3 regions of the Streptomyces luteosporeus genome follow, and region 2 is predicted to be linked to each of the others. Evidence: riboswitches for the same ligand, from Rfam matches in the RefSeq annotation. Region 2 holds a riboswitch; each other region holds the start of a gene.
The links. A riboswitch is a leader RNA that binds a small molecule or an ion and turns the genes downstream of it on or off. The one in region 2 is predicted to bind cobalamin.
Positions count from the first base shown of each region.

Region 1 (9,461 bases), on a different contig from region 2:
TGACGGCGAGCACCGGCAGACGATGCCGGTGCAGGAACGGCATCAGCACCATGGCGTGCTCGCGGCCGGCGAACGGGCCGTGCACGCTGATCACCCACGTGTCGCGGCCGCCCGGCACGAACCAGGCGGGCAGCGGCCCCAGCTCGCCCGGCACCGTCACGTCCTCGTGGTCGATGCCGAGCGCGTCCCGGGGCGTGCCGGTGTGCAGCTGCGGGGTGAGCCGGACCCGGTCGCCGGGCTGCAACGTGCCCGTGACCACCTTCTCCAGGCGCCGCACCACGCAGTCGTGCGGATGCGAGACGTCCGGGACGACCGGCCCGACGACCGCGTGCACCCGGCGGCCGGCCAGGCCGTACGTGCCGGGGCGCAGCGCGGCCGGGGTACGGGTGAGGGTGACGGTGCCGGACGCCACGTCGTGCACGGTGAGCCGGGGCTCACCCGGCAGCGGGTGGCCCGGGGCGGCCTTCAGGGCGGCGTCGCCGGCGTAGCGGCCGACGGCGACGGCGGCTGCGCCGAGGCCGATCAGTGTGGTCGCGGCCCACGCGGCCGCTCGGCGGGCGCTCACGCCTTCCAGTGTGGGCGGCGTCGGCGCCACCGGCCAGTGGGCGGGCGACCTACGGCTTCTGGCCGTAGCCGGAGAGTTTCTCCGCCGCCTGCGCCAGCTGGTCCGGGGAGAGCAGGGCCGGGGTGCCGCCAGGGACGGAGGAGGCCGCGAGCCACAGCCGGCACATCCACTCCAGCTGGGCCGTGCGGTCGTACGCCTGGTCGAGGGTGTCGCCGTGGGTGAGGGTGCCGTGGTTGCGCATCAGGCAGCCGGTGCGGCCGTCGAGGGCGGCCAGCACGTGCCCGGCCAGTTCCTCGGTGCCGTACAGGGCGTACGGGGCCACGCGCACCGGGCCGCCGAGGGCCGCGGTCATGTAGTGGACGGCGGGCAGCTCGCCGACCAGCAGGGAGACGGCCGTGGCGTGCACGGCGTGGGTGTGCACGATCGCGGCGGCACCGGTGGCGCGGTAGACGGCCAGGTGCATGGGCAGTTCGCTGGTGGGGGCCAGGGTGCCGAGCACCTGCCGGCCGTCGAGGTCGACGCCGACGGCGTCGGCGGGGCCCAGCCGGTCGTACGGGACGCCGCTGGGCGTGACGAGCACCACGTCCCCGACCCTCGCGGAGACGTTTCCCGACGTGCCCACCACCAGCTGATCGGCGGTGCTGCGACGGGCCGTGGAGACCACATCCGCCCAGGTACGGGCGATGTCGTCGGGGGCCGGGACCCCTTGCCCGGGGATCCCCGGGGACGGTTCGGACAGCTTCATCGATCTCCACCTCCGGACGCCTTCGCCACTGATCGCGACCCCGTTCACCTTCCGTTCACCCTGAGTCCCTACGGTCGCCGCGTACTGACCATCGAACTGATTGCCTGGGTGAATGGAACACATCACGCTTCTCATCGGGATCGTGATCGTCACGGCCTTGGTGTTCGACTTTACGAACGGCTTCCACGACACGGCCAACGCCATGGCCACCACCATCTCCACCGGAGCGCTCAAGCCCAAGACCGCGGTCGCCATGTCGGCCGTCCTCAATCTCGTCGGTGCGTTCCTGTCCGTCGAGGTCGCCAAGACGATCTCCGGGGGCATCATCGATGAGAGTGCCGGCATCCGGCCCGAAGTGATCTTCGCCGGCCTCGTCGGCGCCATCGTCTGGAACATGCTCACCTGGCTGGCCGGCCTGCCCTCCAGCTCCTCGCACGCCCTCTTCGGCGGCCTGATCGGCGCCACCGTCGCCTCCGTCGGCTTCCACGCGGTCAACGCCGACAAGGTCGTCATGAAGGTCCTCATCCCGGCGGTCGCCGCGCCGATCGTGGCCGGCATCGCCGCCACCGTCGCCACCCGCCTGACCTACCGCCTGGCCAAGGGCCGCGACGAGCGCGACACCGCGAAGGGCTACCGCGCCGGCCAGATCGCCTCGGCCGCCCTGGTCTCCCTCGCCCACGGCACCAACGACGCCCAGAAGACCATGGGCGTCATCACCCTCACCCTGGTCGCCGGCGGCGTCGTCGCCCCGCACTCCGACCCGCCCATGTGGGTCATCGTCTCCGCGGGCCTGGCCATCGCGCTCGGTACGTACCTCGGCGGCTGGCGCATCATCCAGACGCTCGGCAAGGGCCTCACCGACATCAAGCCCGCCCAGGGCTTCGCCGCCCAGACCGGCGCCGCCACGGTGATCCTCGCCTCCTCCCACATCGGCTTCGCCCTCTCCACCACCCAGGTCTGCTCCGGCTCGATCATGGGCGCCGGCCTCGGCCGCAAGGGCGGCGTCGTGCGCTGGTCGACCGCCGGCCGCATGGTCGCCGCCTGGGGTCTGACCCTGCCGGCCGCCGGCCTCGTCGCCGCCGGCGCGGCGCTCCTGGCCGACCAGGGCCAGTGGGGCGTGACCGCCGTCGCCGTCCTCGGCCTCGCCGTGTGCGGCGGCATCTGGGCGGCCTCGCGCCGCAAGCCGGTCACCCACGACAACGTCAACGACCTCAACGAGCCGCAGGGCATCGCCGCCCCCGCCGCCGAGCCCGTCGGCGTGGTCACCGCGGCCCTCCAGGCCGTCGCCCCGCCGCCGGCCGGCCCCGCGGCCGCCCCCGCCCCCGCCCCCGCGACGACCGGCTGAGCGCCGGGCACGGAGGAAGAAACACCATGCACATCGACTGGGCAGCTTTCGCAGAGGTCTTCGGGGTCAGCCTCGTGGTGACCGTCGGGCTCGTGGGCCTGTTCACGCTCGGCATCGTCGGCACGTCCCGCAAGGCGGACGCCGCGGATGCGGCGGGCGGTACGGCGGCCGCGGGCGCGCTGGCGCGCACCGGCGCGTACGCGTGCTTCGCGCTGTGCGCGGCGGCCGTCGGATACGGCATCTCGCTGATCGTGGCCTGAGGCCACGCGCCCGGAGGGGCGGGACGGGGGTTTTCGGCCCCGGTCCCGCCCTTTCGCCGTTTCCCGGGGCTCCGCCCCGGACCCCGGTCCTCAAACGCCGGACGGGCTGATTTCAGCCCGTCCGGCGTTTGAGGACACCGGGCGCAGCCCGGTCCGGGGGTCCGGGGGCTCGCCCCCGGGAAACGGTGAAAGGGCGGGTCAGGGGCTCGGCCGCCCGCAGGGCCCCGCCCCCGGCCGCGAGTTGACGGGCCTTCCAGGCCCATGGTGGACTGCCCGGGCCAAACGGCGACAGCAGAGGAAGCCGGTGCGAATCCGGCGCGGTCCCGCCACTGTCACCGGGGAGTGTCCCCCCACCCGCAGGGCCACGGCGCGAGCCGGAAGGCCGGGGGCGACGCGGATCCGGGAGCCAGGAGACTCTGGTCGCCGGTCACGTCGAGCCAGGGCGAGGACCCTGAGTGAGGACACGCATCGGCCATGCCCTGTCGCGGTTTCGCCTGCGGCGCCGCCCTCGGATTCCTGGGCGACCTGGTTGTCGGTGACCCCCGCAGGGGGCACCCTGTTGCCGCGTTCGGGCGTGCGGCCCACGCCCTGGAGCAGCGCTTGTGGCGCGACGACCGCGGACGCGGTGCGCTGTACGCCGCCGTGTGCACCGGTACCACCGTGGCGGGCGCCGCGCTGCTGGCTCGTGCGGTGCGCGGCCGGCGGGGCGCGGACGTCGCCCTGACGGCGGCCGTCACGTGGGCGGTGATCGGTGGGACGTCGCTGGCCCGGGAGGCCCGGGCGATCGGCGGGGCGCTGGCCGCCGGCGATCTGGAGGTGGCCCGGGAGCGGTTGCCGCATCTGTGCGGCCGTGATCCGTCGTCGCTGGACGCCCAGCAGATCGCCCGTGCCGTGGTGGAGTCGGTGGCCGAGAACACCTCGGACGCCGTCGTCGGCGCCCTGGTGTGGGGCGCGCTCGCGGGCGTACCCGGTCTGCTGGGCTTCCGGGCGGTGAACACGCTGGACGCGATGGTCGGTCACAAGTCGCCGCGGCACCGCCGCTTCGGCTGGGCGTCGGCCCGGCTCGACGACGTCGTCGGCTGGCCGGGGGCGCGGCTGACCGCGGCCCTGGCGGTGCTCGCCGCGCCGGATCCGCGCGGTGCCGCGCGGGTGGCGCGGCGGGACGCGCACCGTCACCCGAGCCCCAACGCCGGCCCGGTCGAGGCGGCGTTCGCGGGGGCGCTGGGGGTGCGTCTGGGCGGGACGCTGGCGTACGGGGGCCGCGTCGAGCACCGGCCCGTCCTGGGCGCGGAGCTGCGCGCCGTGCGCACCGGGGACATCGAGCGCGCGGTGCGCCTTTCGCGCCGGGTGTCGCTGCTGGCGCTGGGCTGTGCGATCGGGGGCCGGGCTGTGGGCAGCCTTCTGAAGGCCGGGACGACGAGGACTGGGAAAGCGAGGAACCGGTGACATCGCAACCGCGGGGCGGGGGCCTGCTGGTGGCCGGGACCACCTCGGACGCGGGCAAGAGCGTGGTGACGGCGGGCATCTGCCGCTGGTTGTCCCGCAAGGGCGTCAAGGTCGCGCCGTTCAAGGCGCAGAACATGTCGCTCAATTCGTTCGTGACGCGCGAGGGCGCGGAGATAGGGCGTGCGCAGGCCATGCAGGCGGCCGCGGCGCGCGTCGAGCCGAGTGCGCTGATGAATCCGGTGCTGCTCAAGCCCGGCAGCGACCGCAGCAGCCAGGTCGTGCTGATGGGCAGAGCAGTGGGCGAGCTGAGCGCCCGCGGTTACCACCAGGGGCGTCAGGAGCAGTTGTTCGCCACGGTCACGGAGTGCCTGGCCGAGCTGCGGCGTACGCACGACGCGGTGATCTGCGAGGGCGCCGGCAGCCCGGCGGAGATCAACCTGCGCCGCTCCGACATCGTCAACATGGGCCTGGCCCAGGCCGCGCGGCTGCCCGTGGTCGTGGTCGGCGACATCGACCGGGGCGGGGTGTTCGCGTCCTTCTTCGGTACGACGGCGCTGCTCTCCCGCGAGGACCAGGAGCTGATAGCGGGGTACGTGGTCAACAAGTTCCGTGGCGACGTGTCGCTGCTGGAGCCGGGGCTGGCGATGCTGCGGGACCTGACGGGCCGGGCGACGTTCGGCGTACTGCCGTTCGCCCACGGCCTGGGCATCGACGAGGAGGACGGCCTGCGGGTGTCGCTGCGCGGCGCCGTCCGCGAGTCGGTGGTCGCCGCCCCGCACGGCGCGGACGTGCTGCGGGTGGCCGTGTGCGCGGTGCCGCTGATGTCGAACTTCACGGACGTGGACGCGCTGGCGGCCGAACCGGGCGTCGTCGTGCGGTTCGTGGACCGCCCCGAGGAGCTCGCCGACGCGGACCTGGTCGTCGTCCCCGGCACGCGCGGCACCGTGCGGGCGCTGGCGTGGCTGCGGACACGCGGGCTCGCCGACGCCCTCGTACGGCGGGCGGCCGAGGGCCGCCCCGTCCTGGGCATCTGCGGCGGCTTCCAGCTGCTGGGCGAGCGCATCGACGACGAGGTCGAGTCGCGGGCGGGCACGGTCGAGGGGCTGGGCCTGCTGCCGGTGCACGTGCGGTTCGCGGCGGAGAAGACCCTGGCCCGGCCCGTCGGCGAGGCCCTGGGCGAGCCCGTGGAGGGGTACGAAATCCACCACGGCGTGGCGGACGTACGCGGCGGGGACGAACCGTTCCTGGACGGCTGCCGGGTGGGCGCCGTGTGGGGCACGCACTGGCACGGCTCGCTGGAGAGCGACGGCTTCCGCCGGGCGTTCCTGCGCGAGGTCGCCCGCGCGGCGGGACGGGCGTTCGTCCCGGCGCCCGGCACGTCCTTCGCCGCGCTGCGGGAGGAACAGCTCGACCGGCTCGGCGATCTGATCGAGGAACACGCGGACACGGACGCGCTGCTGCGCCTCATCGAGGACGGGGTGCCGGCCGGCGCCCCCTTCATCCCGCCGGGGGCGCCGCCACTGACCCGTTCCCTCCAGGGAGGCAACCGCTGATGTCCTCGTCCACCTACCCCTTCACCGCCGTCGTCGGCATGGCCGACATGCGGCTGGGTCTGCTGCTCAACGCGATCTCGCCGTCGATCGGCGGCGTCCTGGTGCGGGGCGAGAAGGGCACCGCGAAGACCACCACCGTCAGGGCGCTCGCCGCGCTGCTGCCCGAGGTGGAGACCGTCGCGGACTGCCGGTTCTCCTGCGACCCGGCGGCACCGGACCCGCACTGCCCGGACGGGCCGCACGCGGGCGCCGACCGTGCCGTGCGCCCCGCGCGGATGGTGGAGTTGCCCGTCGGCGCGTCCGAGGACCGGCTCGTCGGCTCGCTCGACATCGAGCGGGCCCTGGGCGAGGGCGTCAAGGCGTTCGAGCCCGGCCTGCTGGCCGCGGCCCACCGGGGCGTGCTCTACGTCGACGAGGTCAATCTCCTGGGGGATCATCTCGTCGACTCGCTCCTCGACGCGGCGGCCACCGGTGTCTCCTCCGTCGAGCGCGAGGGCGTCTCCGTCCGGCACGCCTCCCGCTTCCTGCTCGTGGGCACCATGAACCCCGAGGAGGGCGAGCTGCGCCCGCAGCTCCTCGACCGCTTCGGGCTGACCGTCGAGGTCGCGGCCTCGCGCGAGACCGAGGAGCGGGTCGAGGTCGTGCGCCGGCGCCTGGCCTTCGACGAGGACCCCGCGGGCTTCGCCGGGCGGTGGGCCGCCGAGGAGGAGGCGCTGCGCGCCCGCCTCGCCGCGGCCCGGGCGCTGCTGCCCGGCGTCCGGCTCGGGGACGGCGCGCTGCGCCGGATCGCGGCGGTGTGCGCCGGCTTCGAGGTGGACGGCATGCGCGCGGACATCGTCACCGCGCGGACGGCCGCGGCCCTGGCCGCGTGGGCGGGGCGCACCCGGGTGCTGACGGAGGACGTGCGGCAGGCGGCCCTGCTCGCGCTCCCCCACCGGCGGCGGCGCGCGCCGTTCGACGCGCCGGGCCTGGACGAGGCCAAACTGGACGAGATCCTCGCGCAGTTCGAGGACGAGGACCCGGAGCCGGAGCCGGAGCCCGATCCGGACCCCGAGCCCGACCCCGGCCCGGAGGGGCCCGAGGGGCCGGACGACGGGCCGAGCGGTGGTCCGGACGACGGCCCCGGTGGCGGTCCCGACGGCGGGAGCGACGGCCCCGTCACCCCGGACGTACCGTCCCAGCGGGAAGAGCGGGAGGAGCGGGAGGAGCGGGCGCCGGACGGCGGCCCGCAGGACGCCCCGGCGGCCGGCGGCGGCGAGGCCGCCGAGGCCCCCGCCGTGGCCGCCGCGGACCCCTTCCGCACCCGCCGGTTCTCGGTGCCCGGCCTCGGCGAGGGCGCCGACGGGCGCCGCTCGCGCGCCCTGACCGCGCACGGGCGTACGACGGGGGCGCGCCGCCCCCGCGGGCGCGTGCTGTCCGCGCTGCACCTGGCCGCCACCGTGCAGGCCGCCGCCCCGCACCAGCGGGCGCGCGGGCGCGCCGGGCGGGGGCTCGTGGTGCGCCGCGACGACCTGCGCGAGGCGGTGCGCGAGGGCCGGGAGGGCAACCTCGTGCTGTTCGTCGTCGACGCCTCCGGCTCCATGGCCGCGCGCAAGCGGATGAGCGCCGTCAAGGGCGCCGTATTGTCGCTGCTCATGGACGCCTACCAGCGCCGCGACAAGGTCGGCATGATCACCTTCCGGGGCGGGGCGGCGGAGCTCGCGCTGCCGCCGACCTCGTCGGTCGAGGCGGGCGCCGCCCGGTTGCAGCAGCTGCCCACCGGCGGCCGCACCCCGCTGGCGGCGGGCCTGCTGCAGGCCCACGAGGTGCTGCGCGTGGAGCGCCTGCGCGACCCCTCGCGCCGCCCCCTGGTCGTCGTGGTCACCGACGGCCGGGCCACCGGCGGCCCCGAGCCCGTGCAGCGCGCCCGGCGCGCGGCCGGCCTGCTCGCCGCCGCGGGCACGGCCTCGGTGGTCGTGGACTGCGAGGCCGGGCCGGTGCGCCTGGGGCTCGCCGGCGACCTCGGCCGGGCCCTCGGCGGCCCGGTCGTCACCCTCGACGACCTGCGCGCGGACACCGTCTCCGCGCTCGTCCGCACCGTCCGCGACACCCACACCAGGAGGGCCGCCTGATGCCCAAGGGACAGCCGACCGTCGTTCCCGACGACGGGCTCACCACCCGCCAGCGCCGCAACCGCCCGCTGCTCCTCGTCCACACCGGCACCGGCAAGGGCAAGTCGACGGCCGCCTTCGGGCTGGCCCTGCGGGCCTGGAACCAGGGCTGGCCGATCGGTGTTTTCCAGTTCGTGAAGTCCGCCAAGTGGAAGGTCGGCGAGGAGAACGCGCTGCGCGTGCTCGGCGCCTCCGGCGAGGGCGGCACGGTCGACTGGCACAAGATGGGCGAGGGCTGGTCCTGGATCCAGCGCGACAGCGAGCTCAGCAACGAGGAGAAGGCCAAGGAGGGCTGGGAGCAGGTCAAGCGCGACCTGGCGGCGGAGAAGTACAAGCTGTACGTGCTGGACGAGTTCGCCTACCCCATCCACTGGGGCTGGGTGGACGTGGCCGAGGTCGTCGAGGTCCTGCGCGACCGGCCCGGCACCCAGCACGTCGTCATCACCGGCCGCAACGCGCCGCAGCAGCTCCTGGACGCCGCCGACCTGGTCACCGACATGACCAAGGTCAAGCACCCCATGGACGCCGGCCAGAAGGGCCAGCGGGGCATCGAGTGGTGAGCGTCCCCCGCCTGGTCGTCGCCGCCCCGGCCTCCGGCAGCGGCAAGACCACCGTGGCCACCGGGCTGATGCGGGCCTTCGCCGACGCGGGCCTGGCCGTCTCCCCCCACAAGGTCGGCCCGGACTACATCGACCCCGGCTACCACGCGCTCGCCACCGGCCGCCCGGGCCGCAACCTCGACGCGTACCTGTGCGGGCCGGAGCGGGTCGCCCCGCTGTTCCTGCACGGAGCCGCGGGCTGCGACATCGCCGTCGTCGAGGGCGTGATGGGCCTGTTCGACGGCGCCGCCGGCCAGGGCGAGATGGCCTCCACCGCCCACGTGGCCAAACTGCTGCGCGCCCCCGTGGTGCTCGTCGTCGACGCGTCCTCGCAGTCGCGGTCGGTGGCGGCCCTGGTGCACGGCTTCGCCTCGTGGGACCCGGAGGTACGGGTCGCGGGCGTCATCCTCAACAAGGTCGCCTCCGACCGCCACGAGGACCTGCTGCGCGAGGCGCTGGGCGGCGCCGGGGTGCCGGTGCTGGGCGCCGTCCGGCGCGCCGGAGCGGTCCACACCCCGTCCCGCCACCTGGGCCTGGTGCCGGTGGCGGAACGGCACGCCGATGCGGTGGACGCGGTGGCGGAATTCGCGGCGAGGGTACGCCAGGGCTGCGACCTGGAGGCCCTCCTGGCCCTGGCGCGCAGCGCCCCGCCGCTCGCGGAGGAGGCGTGGAGCGCCACCGGGCCGCACCCGGGTACGAAGGGGCCGGTCGTCGCCGTCGCCGGCGGTGCCGCGTTCACGTTCTCGTACGCCGAGCACACCGAGCTGCTCACCGCCGCCGGCGCACAGGTCGTCACCT
Region 1 covers NZ_BAAASL010000016.1:52,681-62,141, forward strand. The annotation lists gene ABD361_RS21045 (alpha/beta hydrolase) at 1-565, opposite strand, end outside; gene ABD361_RS21050 (class II aldolase/adducin family protein) at 615-1,310, opposite strand; gene ABD361_RS21055 (inorganic phosphate transporter) at 1,423-2,655, shown strand; gene ABD361_RS21060 (hypothetical protein) at 2,682-2,915, shown strand; cobalamin riboswitch at 3,211-3,331, shown strand; gene ABD361_RS21065 (cobalamin biosynthesis protein) at 3,390-4,361, shown strand; gene ABD361_RS21070 (cobyric acid synthase) at 4,358-5,914, shown strand; gene ABD361_RS21075 (putative cobaltochelatase) at 5,914-8,025, shown strand; gene cobO (cob(I)yrinic acid a,c-diamide adenosyltransferase) at 8,025-8,624, shown strand; gene ABD361_RS21085 (cobyrinic acid a,c-diamide synthase CobB) at 8,618-9,461, shown strand, end outside.
Region 1: another riboswitch for cobalamin. It lies ahead of ABD361_RS21065 (cobalamin biosynthesis protein); the one in region 2 lies ahead of cobN (cobaltochelatase subunit CobN).

Region 2 (9,461 bases):
CCGTCACCGACCTGCGCCTGCCGACGCGCTTCACGCGCAACGCGATGGCGGCGCTGAAGCCGGCCCTGCGGCTGAGCCCGGTGCTGACCACGACCCGCAAGCTGCCGGCCACCGCACACACGCCCGAGCCGCTGGCCCTGCCGTTCCCCGCGTCCCCGCAGGGCACGTGGGACTGGGCGGAACTGGACCTCCCCGACACGGAGACCACCGCCCACTGGGAGCACCGGCCGATCGTCCAGGCCGACCAGCACGCCCGCCTGGACGAGGACGGCCCGGTCGTCCGCACCGGCTTCCTGCGCCTGACCAACCCCTTCGACGGCGGTGCCGCCCAGTGACCTCTTCCCCGAAAGGAACCCCGCCCGTGACCGACCCGGCCCCCCTCGGCCAGCCGCTGCTGGACTACGCCGTCATCACCGAGCCGTTCCCGCTGTACGCGGCGACCGAAGGCGCCCCGCCCACGACGCTGCACATCGTCGTCTCCAACGGCGGCGCCGAATCCGTCTACTGCCGCGAGATCGTCTTCTCCCTCCCGCACGGCGACCTCGCCCAGAGCCTGGTGGACGGCGACAAGGACGGCGAGGGCAGCGCCACCGGCTGGACCGTGGAGCAGCTCCAGGAAGGCGCGGACATCGCCCTGCCGAAGGGCGACTACGAGCACTTCCGCGCCACGCACCAGGACGAGAATGCGGCGGTGGACCGCTCCGGCATCACCATCACCCTCAAGAACCTGCACATCAGCAAGGAGCCGGGCACGGCGCGGATCGAGATCCGCGAGACGGCGACGACGAAGCTGGGCGACTGGCCGGTGAGCCCGGGCTACACGACGTGCGCGCTCACGAAGTTCCCGGCGCCGGAGATCCCCGTCCAGATCGTCAACGACTTCCGTGCGGACAAGCCGGAGGCGGCGTCGGGCGGCGACGTCCACCTCACATGGCGCGGCCCGACGACGCTCGACTACACGATCTCGTACGGCTCGGGCGCGAAGCCGGCCGACCAGCAGAAGGACACCATCCGTGACCTGGAGTGGAAGGGCACGGTCACCCGTGACACCACCTTCTACCTGACGTACGTCGTCAACCAGGCCACGCACTGCCTGACGACGACGGTGACGGTGCCGGACCCGCAGCTCACCGGGCTGACGGTGACCGGTGCGGCCACGGTGAAGGGCACGCTGACGGTCGAGGGCGACGCGGACGTCACCGGCACCGTCGAGGCCACCGAGGACATCACGACGCGGAAGCACTTCCTCGACCCCAAGGGAACCCCGCTGCGAGGGGAACTGGCATGACGGGACGGTTCGTGGTCAAGGGGCGCATCACCGCCTCGGGAGACATCGGCACCACCGGCGGTCACTACAAGATCATCAACCCTGCGGGCAGCCAGGACTTCACGTACACGGGCAGCGACGAGGACCAGTCCTTCGTCGTCCCGGACGACGTCACCATCCTCGACCTGCACGTGCAGGGTGCCTCGGGCCGGGACGCCGGCGGCGCGAGCGGCGGCAAGGGCGCCGACATCGCGGCGCTTCTCTACGTGAACCCGGGCGACCGGCTCACCGTCCGGATCGCCCGCGACGGCGCTTCGGGTGCGGCGGCGAAGGTTTCCTACGGGGGCGCCCTGATCGTGGGGGCGGGCAGCGGGGGAGACGCGGGTGAGGCCGGTGGCAGCGGCAGCGGCGGTGCCGACGGCGGCACGGGTGGCGCGGGCAACGGCAGCGGTGCGGAGCGGTCGAGCGGGGGATCCGGAGGCTCCGGGGGCGGCGGAGGGTCGGGCGGCGCCGGGGGTGACGCCGGCCTGGTGCAGCCTGATGGCGGGACAGCGGCAGGCGCCTCCGGTTCCTCGGGCGGTCAGGGCTCCGGCGGCGGCAAGGGCGGAGGCGGCGGCAAGGGCTGGGGCTACTTCGGCCAGAGTGCGGGCAGCGGCGGTGATGGTGGCCACGCGGGAACCCCTGGCGGTGCCGGCTCCGGCGGCAGTGGAGAGCACAGCGGTGGCAGCGGCTCGGGGCAGTCGGGCGGCTCGGGAGGGGCACCCAAGACGTCGGACGGCGACACCAACCGTGGTGGCTACGGCGGCACGGGCGGTGACGGCGGTTCCGGTGGCCGTGGAGGCACGGGCGGTGCGAACGGGAGTGGTGAGGCCCGCGCGACCGATGGCGGTTCGGGTACGGCCGGTTACGGCGGTGGTGGCGGAGGCGGCGGAGAGTCGGGCACGGGGTTCGGCTGGTCCTATGCCGGCGGTGGTGGCGGAGGAGGCGGCGGCGGTGGCGCCGGCGGCCAGGGTGGACAGGGCGGCCAGGGCGGCGACAGCTACTTCGATGCTGCCAAAGCCACACTGATGTCCGCGAGCGCGGACCACTCCGGTGACGCACGCGTCACCATCGCGTGGGGCAACCACACGTTCCCCGCATGAACCACGAGGCCGGGGCCCGTCGTTCTCGACGACGGGCCCCGGCCTCGTGCACGTCAGCCCTCCCGCACGGCCCCGAGCGGGGCAGGCTGCCCGGCCCCGGGAACTGACGGGTCGGTGCCGAACGTCGCCGGAGGTGGACACTTCGAACCGGGGCCCCGCCTACCCCTCCGGGTACCGCCGCGGCGTCCAGACGATCTCCTCCGTGCCGTCCGCACCGCGCCGTACCCGCCGCGTCTGCGTCGAGCCCACGATCAGGAGCGTGCGCATGTCGACCTGCGCCGGGTCGAGCTCTCCGAGGGAGACGATGCGGACGCGTTCCGTCGGGCCGCCCACGTCGCGGGCCATGACCACCGGGGTGTCGGGTGAGCGGTGTTCCAGGAGCAGGTCGCGGGCCTTGCCCACCTGCCACACGCGGCTGCGCGAGCCGGGGTTGTACAGCGCCAGCACCAGGTCCGCGGCGGCCGCGGCGTGCAGGCGCTGGGCGATGACCTCCCACGGCTTGAGGCGGTCGGAGAGGGAGACGACCGCGTAGTCGTGGCCGAGCGGGGCGCCGGCGCGGGAGGCCGCGGCGTGGGCCGCGGTCATGCCGGGGACGACGCGGACGGGCACGTCACGGTAGGGGCCCTCGCAGGCCACCTCCAGGACGGCCGTCGCCATCGCGAAGACGCCCGGGTCGCCGGAGGAGACCACGGCCACCCGCCGGCCCTGCCGGGCGAGGTCGAGGGCGAACTCGGCGCGCTCGGACTCGACCTTGTTGTCGGAGGCGTGGCGCTGCTGCCCCGGGCGCACCGGCACCCGGTCCACGTACGTGCTGTAGCCGACGATGTCCTGCGCGGCCGCCAGTGCGCCGCGTGCCTCCGGGGTGAGCCACAGGGGGCCCGCCGGGCCGAGGCCGACGACGACCACCTCGCCCACCTCGCCGCCGTCCGCGACGGGGGGCGCGTCCACGCGGCTCGGCAGCACCGCCACCGAGAAGTACGGCACCGACTGCGGGTCGACGTCGGCCAGGTGGCCGGTGCGCTCGCCGGGCATCGTGGCCCGCTCCACGTACCGGGCCTCCGCCAGCCGGCCGGAGCGCTCCAGCGCGCCGCGCACGGTCGGGAAGGTGCGGCCGAGCTTCATCACCACGGCCGAGTCGGTGGCGGCCAGGCGTGCCGTCAGTTCCTCCTCGGGCAGCGTGCCCGGCAGGATCGTCAGCACCTCCTCGCCCTCCACCAGCGGCTCGCCCAGGCGGGCCGCCGCCGCGCTGACGGAGGTGACGCCGGGCACCACCTCGGTCGGGTAGCGGTCGGCGAGGCGCTTGTGCATGTGCATGTACGAGCTGTAGAACATCGGGTCGCCCTCGGCGAGGACGGCCACGGTGCGCCCGGCGTCGAGGTGGGCGGCCAGCCGGGCCGCGGCCTCCTCGTAGAACTCCTCCATCGCGCCCCGGTAGCCGCCGGGGTGGTCGGTGGTCCCGGTCGTCACCGGGTAGACCAGCGGCTCCTCGATGTGGCCGGGGCGCAGGTGGCGTTCGGCGATGGAGCGGGCGATGCTGCGACCGTGCCGGGCGCTGTGGTACGCCACCACGTCCGCCTCGGTGATGCATTCGACGGCCCGCAGGGTCATCAGCGAGGGGTCGCCCGGGCCGAGCCCCACCCCGTAGAGCCGGCCGGTCGTGCTGGGCTTCTCGCTCACTCTTCCTCGCTCGCTATCGCATTGATCGCGGCCGCGGCCATGGCGCTGCCGCCGCGCCGCCCCCGCACCACCAGGTACTCCAGCCCCAGTTCGTTCGCGGCCAGGGCGTCCTTGGACTCCGCCGCGCCGATGAAGCCGACCGGAATGCCCAGCACCGCCGCCGGGCGCGGCGCGCCCTCGGCCACCATCTCCAGCAGCCGGAACAGGGCCGTCGGCGCGTTGCCGACGGCCACCACCGCGCCGCCGAGCTTCTCGCGCCACAGCTCCAGCGCGGCCGCACTGCGCGTGGTGCCCATGCGGGCGGCGAGACCGGGCACGGCCGGGTCGGTCAGGGTGCACAGCACCTCGTTGTCCGCCGGGAGCCGCTTGCGGGTGACGCCGGAGGCGACCATGTTGGCGTCGCACAGGATCGGTGCACCGGCGCACAGCGCCTCGCGCGCCTTCGCCACCACCTGCGGGGAGTAGGAGAGGTCGCGGACGAGATCGGTCATCCCGCAGGCGTGGATCATGCGGACCGCGACCCGGGCGACGTCCGTCGGCAGTCCGCCGAGGTCCGCCTCGGCACGGATGGTGGCGAAGGACTGGCGGTAGATGGACGCGCCGTCCTTGTCGTAGTCGAACACTGTGCCCTCGTTGCCCTCGTTCATGTCGTGGTACGGGCCGCCGCCACCGCGCCGGCCAGTTCTGCCGCCGTCACCGTCACCGACGGTGCCTCCCGCAGGCCGTCGCGCACGGTGACCCGGTAGGACCCCTCGCCCGTCGCCAGCACGTCGACCCAGCGGCCACCGGGGTGCCCGCAGCGCCGTTCGCACCCGGACCAGTACACCGGCAACACCCCCGGGCCACCAGGGCGTACGGACGCGAGCGCGGCGGCCGCGTCGGCGCGCACGTCGGCGAGCGCCTTCGCACAGCCCGGGCGGCCCGCGCAGGCCCCCGCACCGTGCCAGGCGGACGCCGCGGACGTGACCAGCCCGGCCTCCTGCGCCAGGGCGGCCGGCGGCTGCGGATCCGCCCCCGGCGCGAGGCCCGGGACGATGACGCCGCGCCAGGGTGTCACACGCAGCCCGCCGTCGCCGTACCGGTCGGCGATGCCGGCCAGCGACCGCCACTGGGCGGTGGTCAGCCGGCCCAGCGGGGCGGCCACCGACAGGGCCGGCCGGCCGCCGGGGCCGGGGAGCACGCCCGGCCCGGGCGGGGGAGCGGGGGCGACGGCGACGGTGACGGGCCGGGACGGGATGCCGGCGGCGTCCAGACGCCGGGCCAAGTCGCCGGGTGCGGGCCGGTGTTCGGCCGGCAGCTCGCGCAGCCGCCAGGCGCGCGTACCGCTCGCGCGCTGCGCGGCGAGGAACCCGGCGGCCGCGAGGGCCGCGGCCCGCGGGGCGTCCCGGTCGGCGATGTGGAGACCGGGTCCGGCGGGGCCGTGGCAGAGCAGGGCGCCGTCGGCGCTTGCGATCAACGTCACATCGGGGGAGAGGGCGACGATGTCGCCGCGCCCGTCGTCCAGACCGAAGAGGAAACGGCCGGAGAGGCCGGAGAGGTCCGGTTCGCCCGAGCACAGGAGGTGGTCCAGTTCCCGGACCCACTGCTGTACGCGGCCGTCGCCGAGAGGGGAGGCGGCGATGTTGCGGATGCGGTCGTGACGGTCGGAGGGCAGCAGGCCCGCGGCGCGCAGCCGGGCGGCCAGGTCGGCGCCGCAGGTCTCCGCGAGGCCGCGCACCTGGACGTTGCCGCGGGAGGTGAGGTCGAGGTGGCCGTCCCCCAGCGCCTCGGCGGCGTCCGCCAGCGCGGCGGCCTGGTGCGCCGTCAGCAGCCCGCCCGGCAGCCGGACGCGCGCCAGCGCGCCGTCGTCCGCGACGTGCAGGCGCAGCGCACCGGGACAGGCGTCGTCGCGGTCACGGTCGGGTCGGGCGGGCATGCGGCGAGCATACCGACCGGCACCGCCTGCGGCGGGCCTGGCCCCAACCCCGCCCGTTCACCGTTTCCGAGTGGGGCCTGCGGCCCCCTCGCACCCCCGCTCGACCGTGCTGCCGCGCGGTGGCCTCGAACTTCCCCAGCTACCGCTGGGAGGTGCCTCCGGGCGGGCTGATTTCAGCCCGGCCGGCGTTTGAGGCCAAGCGGGGTTTCGAAGGGGCGGCAGCCCCTTCGGAAACGGTGAAAGGGTGGGGGTGGGGCCAGGCCCGCCGCAGGCGCACCCCGCATGGCTACTATGGCTGCGCCAGCGACGGCGACAGGGGAGGAAGCCGGTGCGATTCCGGCACGGTCCCGCCACTGTGACCACGAAGTCGAGCACTTCGTGGGAAGTCAGGAACTCCTGCCGTCCTCCCACCGCCCGGGGCGCGGACCCCGAGGAAGGCCTGCCGTGATCCTGCTCCTGTCGACGTCCGACACCGACCTGCTCAGTGCCCGTGCCGCCGGCGGCCCGGTCCCCTACCGGCTCGCCAATCCCGCCCGGCTGCCGCTCGACGAGCTGCCCGGCCTCCTGGAGGGCGCCGACCTCGTCGTCGTCCGGCTCCTCGGCGGCATCCGCGCCTGGCAGGAGGGGCTCGACGTGCTGCTGGCCGGGCCGCGGCCGGTCGTCGTGCTCACCGGCGAACAGGCCCCCGACGCCCAGCTGATGGAGACCTCCACCGTCCCCGTCGGCATCGCGGCCGAGGCCCACGCCTACCTCGCCCACGGCGGTCCCGCCAACCTGGAGCAGCTGGCCCGCTTCCTGTCCGACACGGTGCTGCTGACCGGTCACGGCTTCGAGCCGCCGGCCGCCGCGCCCGCGTGGGGCGAGCTGGAGCGCGCGCCCAAGCCGGGGGCGGCCGGCCCGCTGGTGGCGGTGCTCTATTACCGCGCCCACCACATGAGCGGCAACACCGCCTTCGTCGAGGCCCTGTGCGGCGCGATCGAGGACGCGGGCGGCCGCGCCAAGCCGCTGTACGTGGCCTCCCTGCGCGCCCCCGAGCCGGAGCTCGTGGACGCGCTGCGCGACGCGGACGCCATCGTCACCACCGTGCTCGCCGCCGGCGGCACGCGGCCCGCGGACGCCTCGGCCGGCGGCGACGACGAGTCGTGGGACGCGGGGGCGCTGGCCGCCCTCGACGTCCCCGTCCTGCAGGCGCTGTGCCTGACCGGCCCGCGCAGCGCGTGGGAGGAGAACGACGAGGGCCTCTCCCCGCTGGACGCCGCGACCCAGGTGGCCGTACCGGAGTTCGACGGGCGCATCATCACCGTCCCGTTCTCCTTCAAGGAGGTCGACGAGGACGGCCTGCCGGCCTACGTGCCCGACCTCGAACGCGCCGCCCGCGTCGCCGGGATCGCCGTGCGCCACGCCCGGCTGCGGCACATCCCGCCGGCCGCGAAGCGGCTGGCGCTCGTCCTGTCCGCCTACCCCACCAAGCACTCCCGCATCGGCAACGCCGTGGGCCTGGACACCCCCGCCAGCGCCGTCGCCCTGCTGCGCCGGCTGCGCGAGGAGGGCTACGACTTCGGCGACGAGGCGGTTCCGGGGCTGGAGTCGGGCGACGGCGACGAGCTCATCCGCGCCCTGATCGAGGCCGGCGGCCACGACCAGGAGTGGCTGACCGAGGAGCAGCTCGCCCGCAACCCCGTGCGCATCCCGGCCGCCGACTACCGGCGCTGGTTCGCCGCCCTGCCCGCCGAACTGCGCGAGGCCGTCGAGGAGCACTGGGGCCCGGCCCCGGGCGAGATGTTCGTCGACCGCAGCCGCAACCCCGAGGGCGACATCGTGCTGGCCGCCCTGCGCCGCGGCAACCTGCTGATCCTCATCCAGCCGCCGCGCGGCTTCGGCGAGAACCCCATCGCCATCTACCACGACCCCGACCTGCCGCCCTCCCACCACTACCTGGCCGCCTACCGGTGGATCGCCGCCTCCCAGGAGGACGGCGGCTTCGGCGCCGACGCCGTGATCCACCTGGGCAAGCACGGCAACCTCGAATGGCTGCCCGGCAAGAACGCCGGCCTGTCCGCCGCCTGCGGCCCCGACGCCGCCCTCGGCGACCTGCCGCTGATCTACCCCTTCCTCGTCAACGACCCCGGCGAGGGCACGCAGGCCAAGCGCCGCGCCCACGCCACCCTCGTCGACCACCTCGTCCCGCCCATGGCCCGCGCCGAGTCCTACGGCGACATCGCGCGACTGGAACAACTCCTGGACGAATACGCCCAGATCTCCGCCATGGACCCGGCCAAGCTCCCGGCGATCCGCGCCCAGATCTGGACGCTGATCCAGGCCGCCCGCCTCGACCACGACCTCGGCATGGACGAGCGCCCGGACGACGACGGCTTCGACGACTTCCTGCTGCACGTCGACGGCTGGCTGTGCGAGGTCAAGGACGCCCAGATCCGCGACGGCCTGCACGTCCTCGGCGCCGCGCCCACCGGCGAGGCCCGCGTCAACCTCGTCCTGTCCATCCTGCGCGCCCGCCAGATCTGGGGCGGCACCGCGGCCCTGCCGGGCCTGCGCGAGGCGCTCGGCCTGGACGAGTCCGCCGCGACGCGCACCAGCGCGGACGACGCGGAGGCCGCGGCCCGCGCCCTGGTGGAGGCCATGGAGGCCGCGAACTGGGACCCGGCCGCCGTGCCCACCGGGCACGGCGAACAGGTCGCCGCCGTCCTCCGCTTCGCGGCCCGCGAGGTGGCCCCCCGCCTGGCGGGCACCACCGACGAGCTCGAGCACGCCGTCCACGCCCTGGCCGGCGGCTTCGTCCCGGCCGGCCCCTCCGGCTCGCCCCTGCGCGGACTGGTCAACGTGCTGCCCACCGGCCGCAACTTCTACTCCGTCGACCCCAAGGCCGTCCCCTCCCGCCTGGCCTGGGAGACCGGCCAGGCCCTGGCCGACTCCCTGCTGGAGCGCTACCGCACCGACAACGGCACCTGGCCGCAGTCGGTCGGCCTGTCCCTGTGGGGCACGAGCGCGATGCGCACCGCCGGCGACGACGTCGCCGAGGCCCTGGCCCTGCTGGGCGTACGCCCGGTGTGGGACGAGGCGTCGCGCCGAGTGACGGGACTCGAACCCGTCCCCCTCGCGGAACTGGGCCGCCCCCGCATCGACGTCACCCTGCGCATCAGCGGCTTCTTCCGCGACGCCTTCCCCCACGTCATCGGCCTGCTCGACGACGCCGTACGCCTCGTCGCCGCCCTCGACGAGCCCGCCGAGGACAACCACGTCCGCGCCCACGCCCAGGCCGACCTCGCCGCCCACGGCGACGAACGCCGCGCCACCACCCGCATCTTCGGCTCCCGCCCCGGTACGTACGGCGCCGGCCTGCTCCAGCTCATCGACAGCCGCGACTGGCGCACCGACGCCGACCTCGCCGAGGTCTACACCGTCTGGGGCGGCTACGCCTACGGCCGTGGCCTGGAGGGCCGCC
Region 2 covers NZ_BAAASL010000012.1:86,280-95,740, forward strand. The annotation lists gene ABD361_RS17515 (hypothetical protein) at 1-335, shown strand, start outside; gene ABD361_RS17520 (hypothetical protein) at 362-1,288, shown strand; gene ABD361_RS17525 (hypothetical protein) at 1,285-2,409, shown strand; gene ABD361_RS17530 (precorrin-2 C(20)-methyltransferase) at 2,569-4,086, opposite strand; gene ABD361_RS17535 (precorrin-8X methylmutase) at 4,083-4,733, opposite strand; gene ABD361_RS17540 (cobalamin biosynthesis protein CobG) at 4,730-6,001, opposite strand; cobalamin riboswitch at 6,277-6,419, shown strand; gene cobN (cobaltochelatase subunit CobN) at 6,446-9,461, shown strand, end outside.

Region 3 (9,461 bases), on a different contig from region 2:
ACGGCCAGCACCAGGCCGAGGACGACGCCCTCGAACATGCTGGTCGTCACGATGGCGATCGCCGTGACGGCGAGGACGGCCGCCTCACCGCGGTGCTTGCGCCACAGCGGGCCGATCTCCTTGACCGGTATCAGCTTGCAGCCCGCGTGCACCAGGACGCCGGCCAGGGCCGCGAGCGGGATGACCCCGATCGCCGTGGGCAGCAGTGCGGTGAACAGCAGCAGCCAGGCGCCGTGCAGGATGCGGGAGAGCTTCGTCCGCGCGCCGGCCTGGACGTTGGCGGAGCTGCGGACGATGACGGCGGTCATCGGCAGGGCGCCGAGGGCGCCGCACACGGCGTTGCCCACGCCCTGGGCGATCAGCTCCTTGTCGTACTGGGTGCGCGGGCCGTCGTGCATGCGGTCGACCGCCGCCGCACTGAACAGCGACTCGGCGGAGGCGATGAGCGTGAAGGCGACGACCGTGCCCACGACGCCGGCGCTGCCGAGGGAGGTCAGGTCGTTCAGGCCGGGCGGCTGGACGGCGTCGAGGAGCCCTTGGACCTTGACCTTGGCGACGTCGAGACCGAAGCCCGCGCTGACGGCGGTGGCCAGGGCGACGGCTGCGAGCGGGGCGGGCACCAACTGGGCCTTGGCCGGCAGCTTCTTCCAGCCGACGAGGACGGCGACGGTGCCCAGGCCCACGGCGAAGGCGGTCAGCGCGGTGCTGCTGGTGGCGATGTCGGCGACCAGCCCCGGAACGCCGGAGATCTTTTCGAGCCCGGAGCGCGGCTGTTTGACGCCGGCCATCGTGTACAGCTGGCCGAAGATCAGGACGAGCCCGATGCCGGCCAGCATGCCCTGGACGACCGAGACGGAGATGGCCCGGAACCAGCGGCCGAACCGCACGGCGCCCAGCCCTATCTGGAGCACGCCGGTGAGCAGCACGATCGCGCCGAGCATGCCGAGGCCGAACTCCCGGACGGCCTCGAAGACGAGCACGGTCAGACCCGCGGCCGGCCCGCTGACCTGCATGGTGCTGCCCGGCATCAGGCCGACGAGGAGCCCGCCGACTATGCCGGTTATCAGGCCCAGCTCGGCGGGCACGCCCGACGCCACGGCCACGCCGACGCACAGCGGCAGGGCCACGAGGAAGACGACGAGCGAGGCCAGGACGTCCTGGCGCAGGACGGCCGGGTTCTTGAAAGCAGAGAAAGCGGAGGAGGCGGAGGAGGCGGTGGAGGAGGAAGCGGAGTACATGGGTGAGGATCCCTCGGTCTTCGTGTCGGGCCGGGTCACAGGGGTCCGAACGCCAGGAGGCCCTCCTCGGGCCGGTGCACTCTCACCGCGCCCGTGTGCACTTCGTAGTACCAGGCGTGCAGCGCCAGGTCGCCGTCCGCCATCCGCTCGCCGATGCAGGGATAGGCGCGCAGCGTCTCCAACTGGGCGACGGCGTGGGCCTGTACGGCGGTGGCGACGTCCGGCGCGTCCGGGGCGACCGTACGGACCGGGGCGTGCGGCGGCACCGAGCGGTCGAGCCACTCGCGCACGGCCGGGACGCCCGAGAGGTCCTCGCCGCGGACGACGGCTCCCACCGCGCCGCAGTGGGAGTGCCCGCAGACGACGACGTCGCGGACGCCGAGGACGCTCACGGCGTACTCGATGGTGGCCGCCTCTCCCGTGGAGCCGCCGCTGGTGGGATAGGGGGGAACGACGTTGCCGGCGGTGCGCAGTTCGAACAGCTCGCCGGGGCGTGCGCCGGTGATGAGCGCGGGCACCACGCGCGAATCGGAGCACGTGATGAAGAGGACCTCCGGGGACTGCCCTGCTTCCAGGGCCCGGAAGGCCTCGGCGTACCGGGGGTCGGCCACGTGGGTGGTCGCGAAGGACCGGGCCTTGTCGATCAGTGACTTCATGATGGGCCTGCCTCCTGCGCCACTGCGGCTCTTCGCCGGGGCGCGGTGTGGTCGGGTCGGATCAAGAGCTTGCTGCGACCAGCACTTTACCAGTGCATTACCCCAGGAGGGGAGATAAAAATTCTTGTCAAATCCTGGACAAGAGTTGACAGTTGACGATCAGCTGGTCCAGTCCATTGCGGCGAGGCAACGGAAGACGACATTCCGTCGACGGCCGGCGTCCCGATATGCGGAAGAGGGGTGACGCCGGGCAGGAGCTCCCCTAGATTTCCAGCGCATTACACATGTGATCGCACCCAGGGACGGAGCCACTGATGTCGGAACCCCCCGAGCAACAAGCCGGACGACCGGTTGCCCATACGGCCGCGGACGGCCCGCGCACGCGCGCGACCGCCTCCCCGGCACCCCTGATCGTCGCCGGGATCTGCCTGGCCATCCCCTTCGTGGCCATGCTGTGGGTCGACTCCTACGCCCGCGTCTCCCCGGCCTTCATCGGTATTCCCTTTTTCTACTGGTACCAGATGTTGTGGGTGCTCATCGCGACGCTGCTGACCACGATCGCCTATGTCCTCGTTCGCCGTCGCGAACGCCTGCTCAAGGGAGGTGAATCGAAGTGAAGGAAGGGGTCAACGGTGTGGCACTGACCGTCTTCGTCTTCTTCTTCCTGGCCGTGACGGTCATGGGCTTCTGGGCCGCGCGCTGGCGAAAGGCGGAGAGCGCCGACAGCCTCGACGAGTGGGGGCTGGGCGGCCGCTCCTTCGGTACCTGGATCACCTGGTTCCTGCTGGGCGGCGACCTCTACACGGCCTATACCTTCGTCGCCGTCCCGGCCGCCGTCTATGCGGGCGGAGCGGCCGGATTCTTCGCCGTGCCGTACACCATCCTTTGTTATCCGCTCGTCTTCACCTTCCTGCCGCGCCTGTGGTCGGTCTCGCACCGGCACGGCTACGTCACCTCTTCGGACTTCGTCCGGGGCCGGTTCGGTTCCCGCGGCCTGTCCGTCGCCCTGGCCGTCACCGGCATCCTGGCCACCATGCCGTACATCGCGCTGCAACTGGTGGGAATCCAGGCGGTACTGGACGTCCTGGGCGTGGGCGGCGGCGAGAGTGCCAACTGGTTCGTCAAGGACCTGCCGCTGCTGATCGCCTTCGGCGTCCTGGCCGCCTACACCTACTCCTCCGGGCTGCGCGCGCCGGCGCTGATCGCGTTCGTCAAGGACGCCCTCATCTACATCGTCATCGCGGTCGCCATCATCTACATCCCGATGCGGCTCGGCGGCTTCGACGAGATCTTCGCCAAGGCGGCCAAGGCGTTCGCAACCGAGAATCCGGCCACCGGCAAACCGCGCGGTGCGCTCGTGACCGGATCCGATGCGCAGTGGGCGTACGCGACCCTCGCCCTCGGCTCCGCCATGGCCCTCTTCCTCTACCCGCACTCGGTGACCGCGGTGCTCTCCAGCAAGAACCGCAACGTCATCCGCCGCAACACCACCATCCTGCCGCTGTATTCCCTCATGCTCGGCCTGCTGGCCATGCTCGGCTTCATGGCGATCGCCGCCGGGGTGAAGGTGAAGAACGGGCAGCTGGCGATCCCCCAGCTGTTCGAGGACATGTTCCCCGACTGGTTCACGGGCGTGGCGTTCGCCGCCATCGGCATCGGGGCGCTGGTGCCGGCGGCGATCATGTCGATCGCCGCGGCGAACCTGTTCACCCGCAACATCTACAAGGACTTCCTGAAGCCGGACGCCACGCCCGAGCACGAGGCGAAGGTGTCCAAGATCGCATCCCTGCTGGTCAAGGTCGGCGCCCTCGCCTTCGTGCTGACGATGGACAAAACGGTCGCCATCAACTTCCAGCTGCTCGGCGGCATCTGGATCCTGCAGACCGTGCCCGCGCTGGTGGGCGGGCTCTTCACGCGCTGGTTCCACCGCTGGGGCCTGCTGGCGGGGTGGGCCGCGGGCATGGCGTACGGGACGTGGCGGGCGTACGCGACACCCAGCGCCACGCAGGACCATTTCGGCAATACCAACCTCATTCCGCTCATCGGGGAGAAGGGGTACATCGGCCTGACGGCGTTCGTGGTCAACGTGCTGGTGGCGGTGGTCGCCACACTCGTCCTGCGGGCGGTGGGGGCGCCGGACGGGGTCGACCTCACGCGGCCGTCGGACTACACGGCCGATGCGGGCGACCCCGGCGTGCAGGAGAAGCTGCCGCCGGCCACCGTGGAGGCGCCCGCGGCGGGCTGAACCCCACCCGACCCCCGCCCGACGGGAAACTCCTCCGGAAGACTCCGTCAAGAGACCACCAAGAGCCGGACGGGCTGCGGCGCAGCCCGTCCGGCTCTTGCCTGCAAGGACGCCTCCCCTACCACATTCCGCAACCACCTCATGACGCGCCGACACAACATGTGGGGGCGCGTGCGAGGCCCGGCACTAGATGTATGCTCGTGCTCGCTGTCGCCGCAGGGGAATCCGGTGCAAATCCGGAACTGTCCCGCAACGGTGAACGAGTGCGCACAAACACCGCACCACCAGTCCGAGGACCTGCCGGCAGCGCGCCCACCACCGAGCCCGCCCCGGGCTCGGCCATGGGCGTTGAACACGTCCGGGCCTCGCGGGTTGGGCCGGCGGACGCTGCGCGGCACGCTCCCGAGTTCCGAGTCGGACGTGCCCGTACGCGACCGTCGCGCGCACCCGCCCGGCCACCACAGCCGAGCGAGGAGAGCCACTCGTGACCATCGCGCCCGCAGATCCGGTTGCAGGTCCCGTCTCAGCGAACGCGGAAGCGGCCGACGGCCCCGGGACCGCGCTGCTGCGTGCCCTGACGGACCTCACCGCCGATCTGCCCGCCACCGACCCGGGCAAGGTCGCCGCCGCCGCGCTGCGCGGCCGCAGCGCCGCGGCGGACGAGGCGGAGCTGCGCTCCCTCGCCACCGAGGCGGCCGCCGGCCTGATCGCCGAGGAGCCGGAGTACTCCAAGCTCGCCGCCCGCCTGCTCACCCGCGCCATCGCCGAGGAGGCGGCCGGCCAGGGCGCCACCTCCTTCTCCGCCTCGGTCGCCGTGGGCCACCGCGAGGGCCTCATCGCCGACGACACGGCCGCCTTCGTCGCCACCCACGCCGCGCGCCTGGACGCGCTCGTGGAGGCGGCCCTGGCCGACGGCGCCGACGACCGCTTCGGCTACTTCGGCCTGCGCACCCTGCACAGCCGTTACCTGCTGCGCCACCCGATCCACCGCGACGTGATCGAGACGCCGCAGCACTTCCTGCTGCGCGTGGCCTGCGGCCTGGCCGAGGACCACAGCGAGCGGGCCCTGGAGGACGTGGCGGCGCTGTACCGGCTCACCAGCACGCTGTCGTACCTCCCCTCCTCCCCCACGCTCTTCAACTCCGGCACCCGCCACCCGCAGATGTCGTCCTGCTACCTGCTGGACTCCCCGCTGGACGAGCTGGACTCGATCTACGACCGCTACCACCAGGTCGCCCGGCTCTCCAAGCACGCGGGCGGCATCGGCCTGTCGTACTCGCGCATCCGCTCCCGCGGCTCGCTCATCCGCGGCACCAACGGCCACTCCAACGGCATCGTGCCGTTCCTGCGCACCCTGGACGCCTCCGTCGCCGCGGTGAACCAGGGCGGCCGCCGCAAGGGCGCCGCCTGCGTGTACCTGGAGACCTGGCACGCGGACATCGAGGAGTTCCTGGAGCTGCGGGACAACACCGGTGAGGAGGCCCGCCGCACCCACAACCTGAACATCGCGCACTGGATCCCGGACGAGTTCATGCGCCGCGTCGAGGCCGACGCCGACTGGTCGCTGTTCTCCCCCGCCGACACGCCCGACCTGGTCGACCTGTACGGCGACGAGTTCGACGCCGCCTACCGCCGCTACGAGGCCGAGGGCAAGGCCGTCCGCACCATCCCCGCGCGCGTGCTGTACGCCCGGATGATGCGCACCCTGGCGCAGACCGGCAACGGCTGGATGACGTTCAAGGACGCCGCCAACCGCACGGCCAACCAGACGGCCGAGAAGGGCGCGGTCGTCCACTCCTCGAACCTGTGCACCGAGATCCTCGAGGTCACGAACGACGGCGAGACGGCCGTGTGCAACCTCGGTTCGGTCAACCTGGCGCAGCACCTGGGCGCCGACGGCGACATGGACTGGGAGAAGCTCGACGCGACCGTCCGCACGGCCGTCACCTTCCTCGACCGCGTCGTGGACATCAACTTCTACCCGACCGAGCAGGCCGGCCGCTCCAACAGCCGCTGGCGCCCGGTGGGCCTGGGTCTGATGGGTCTGCAGGACGTCTTCTTCCGCCTGCGCCTGCCCTTCGACTCGGCCGAGGCGAAGGAGCTGTCCACCAAGATCTCCGAGCGGATCATGCTCGCCGCGTACGAGGCGTCCGCCGACCTCGCCGAGCGGCACGGCCCGCACCCGGCCTGGGAGGCCACCCGCACCGCCCGCGGCGTGCTGCACCCGGACCACTACCCCAACGCCGTCGCCGCGTGGGAGGACCGCTGGGAGGCGCTGCGCGCCCGCATCGCCGCGGTCGGCATGCGCAACTCCCTGCTGCTGGCCATCGCGCCGACGGCCACCATCGCCTCCATCGCGGGCGTGTACGAGTGCATCGAGCCGCAGGTGTCGAACCTGTTCAAGCGCGAGACGCTCTCGGGTGAGTTCCTGCAGGTCAACACCTACCTGGTGAACGACCTCAAGGAGCTGGGCGTGTGGGACCGCGCCACCCGCGAGGCCATGACCGAGGCCAACGGCTCCATCCAGGACATGAAGTGGATCCCGCAGGACGTCCGCGACCTGTACCGCACGGCCTGGGAGATCCCGCAGCGCGCCCTGATCGACATGGCCGCGGCCCGTACGCCGTACCTGGACCAGAGCCAGTCGCTGAACCTGTTCATGGCCTCGCCGACCATCGGCAAGCTCAGCTCGATGTACGCGTACGCCTGGAAGCAGGGCATCAAGACGACGTACTACCTGCGCTCCCGCCCGGCCACCCGCATCGCCCGCGCCGCCTCCGGCGCGAGTGCCGGTGCCGCCACGACCATCCCCGTGCAGCAGGCCGCGCCCGACGCGGACGCCATCGCCTGCTCCCTTGAGAACCCCGAGTCCTGCGAGGCCTGCCAGTAATGACCACGGCATCCGACGACCGCCCCAAGAACCTGCTCGACCCGGGCTTCGAGCTGACCCTGCGCCCCATGCGGTACCCGGACTTCTACGACCGCTACCGCGACGCGATCAAGAACACCTGGACCGTCGAGGAGGTCGACCTCCACTCGGACGTCGCCGACCTCGCCAAGCTCTCCCCGGGTGAGCAGCACATGATCGGCCGCCTGGTCGCCTTCTTCGCGACCGGCGACTCGATCGTGGCGAACAACCTCGTGCTGACGCTGTACAAGCACATCAACTCGCCCGAGGCGCGCCTGTACCTGTCGCGGCAGCTGTTCGAGGAGGCCGTGCACGTCCAGTTCTACCTGACGCTGCTCGACACCTACCTGCCCGACCCGGACGACCGCGCCGCCGCCTTCGCGGCCGTGGAGAACATCCCCTCCATCCGCGAGAAGGCGCAGTTCTGCTTCAAGTGGATCAACGAGGTCGAGAAGCTGGAGAGCCTGCAGACGAAGGCCGACCGCCGTCGCTTCCTGCTCAACCTGATCTGCTTCGCGGCGTGCATCGAGGGCCTGTTCTTCTACGGCGCCTTCGCCTACGTCTACTGGTTCCGCAGCCGCGGCCTGCTGCACGGCCTGGCGACCGGCACCAACTGGGTCTTCCGCGACGAGTCCATGCACATGGACTTCGCGTTCTCCGTCGTGGACACCGTCCGCGAGGAGGAGCCGGACCTCTTCGACGACGAACTCCAGCAGCAGGTCACCGACATGCTCAAGGAGGCCGTCGAGTGCGAGCTGCAGTTCGCCCGCGACCTGTGCGGCGACGGCCTGCCCGGCATGAACACCGACTCCATGCGCGAGTACCTGCAGTGCGTCGCCGACCAGCGCCTGCAGCGCCTGGGCTTCCCCCCGGTGTTCGGCTCGGAGAACCCGTTCTCCTTCATGGAGCTGCAGAACGTCCAGGAGCTGACCAACTTCTTCGAGCGCCGCGCCTCCGCGTACCAGGTGGCGGTCGAGGGCTCGGTCTCCTTCGACGACGAGTTCTAGTCACACGTTCCCGTCACACGACGAAAGGGCCCGTACGGAGCGATCCGTACGGGCCTTTTCGTCGTACCGACTAGTCGTTGGGGACGACCGGGTAGCGCGGGGTGCCCTCGGCCATCTGACGCAGGGCGTCCTTGCGCTCGCGCTTGGAGAGGCGGTCGATGTAGAGGCGGCCGTAGAGGTGGTCCGTCTCGTGCTGCAGGCAGCGGGCGAAGTAGCCGGTGCCCTCGACGGCGATCGGGTTGCCGTGCATGTCCTGGCCGCGCACGACGGCGTAGTCGGGGCGGGCCAGCGGGGCGTACGCCGTGGGCACGGACAGGCAGCCCTCGTTGGAGTCGTCCAGGACGCGGCGCTCGGCCGGCAGTTCGTCCAGGACGGGGTTGACGACGTGGCCGACGTGGCGGACGCCCTCGTCGTCGGGGCAGTCGTAGACGAAGACCTTCAGGTCCACGCCGATCTGGTTGGCGGCCAGGCCCACGCCCTCGGCGGTGCGCTGGCTGGCGAACATGTCGTCGATGAGCCGGGCGAGCTTGTCGTCGAACTCGGTGACGTCCTTGCACTCGTTGTGCAGGACGGGGTTGCCGACGACCGTGATCGGGTGCGAGGTGCCGCGCTCGCGGTGCTCCGCCTCACGCTTCTCGGCGTCCGTCACGTCGTCGATGAACTCTCCGGTCGCCCGGTGCTCGGTCTCTTGCTGCGCCATGTCCGCCGTATGCCTCTCTCACAACCAGAAAGCAATATCTTGCCCTGTATCCACTGGGCCCCATACAGGGTAAGGGGGCGGGGCGGCGGCTCAGCAGACCTCTTCGAGATCCCGCCATTCGCGGGTGTCCGGGCTGTCGGCCACCCAGCCGTCCAGCAGGCCGCGCACCAGGCCGGGCGGGGCGGCGATGCCGCACTCGCGCTCGGGCACCCACAGCGAGCCGGATCCGGAGCCCGCCGTGCGGTGGCCCAGCGGGCCGGGGTGGCCGGGCTCGCTGTGGTCGTGCGGGTCCAGGTGCTCGCCGTCGCCCTCGTCGCTGGGCATCCGGCTCTCCGAACAGGTGCGGCACAGCAGGCGCACGGAGGAGGACCAGTCCTCGGCGGCGAAGCCGGCGTCGGCCGCGAGGCGCTCCAGGGCGTCGCGGTCGGCCTCGGTGGCGGCCTCCAGGAGCACCACCCACGTCGGCACGGGCGAGGGCGCCCACAGCTCGATCTCGTCGAAGACGGGGTAGGAGGGCCCGGCAGCGGTCACCCGCTCGCCGTGCGGGACGCCGTCGTGCAGCACGACCTCGCCCCAGCGGCGGCCGGAGGACGGCAGCGGGATGGAGAGCACCTCGATGCGGGCCGGGTCCAGGCGGCGGCCCCAGACGACCTCCGCCTCGCCCTCCGGGGAGAGCCGCACCGCCGCGCTGCCCAGCTCCATGCCGG
Region 3 covers NZ_BAAASL010000022.1:20,637-30,097, forward strand. The annotation lists gene ABD361_RS24860 (SulP family inorganic anion transporter) at 1-1,238, opposite strand, end outside; gene ABD361_RS24865 (carbonic anhydrase) at 1,274-1,894, opposite strand; gene ABD361_RS24870 (DUF3311 domain-containing protein) at 2,209-2,511, shown strand; gene mctP (monocarboxylate uptake permease MctP) at 2,508-4,139, shown strand; cobalamin riboswitch at 4,334-4,458, shown strand; gene ABD361_RS24880 (ribonucleoside-diphosphate reductase subunit alpha) at 4,624-7,029, shown strand; gene ABD361_RS24885 (ribonucleotide-diphosphate reductase subunit beta) at 7,029-8,054, shown strand; gene def (peptide deformylase) at 8,125-8,754, opposite strand; gene ABD361_RS24895 (tetratricopeptide repeat protein) at 8,845-9,461, opposite strand, start outside.
Region 3: another riboswitch for cobalamin. It lies ahead of ABD361_RS24880 (ribonucleoside-diphosphate reductase subunit alpha); the one in region 2 lies ahead of cobN (cobaltochelatase subunit CobN).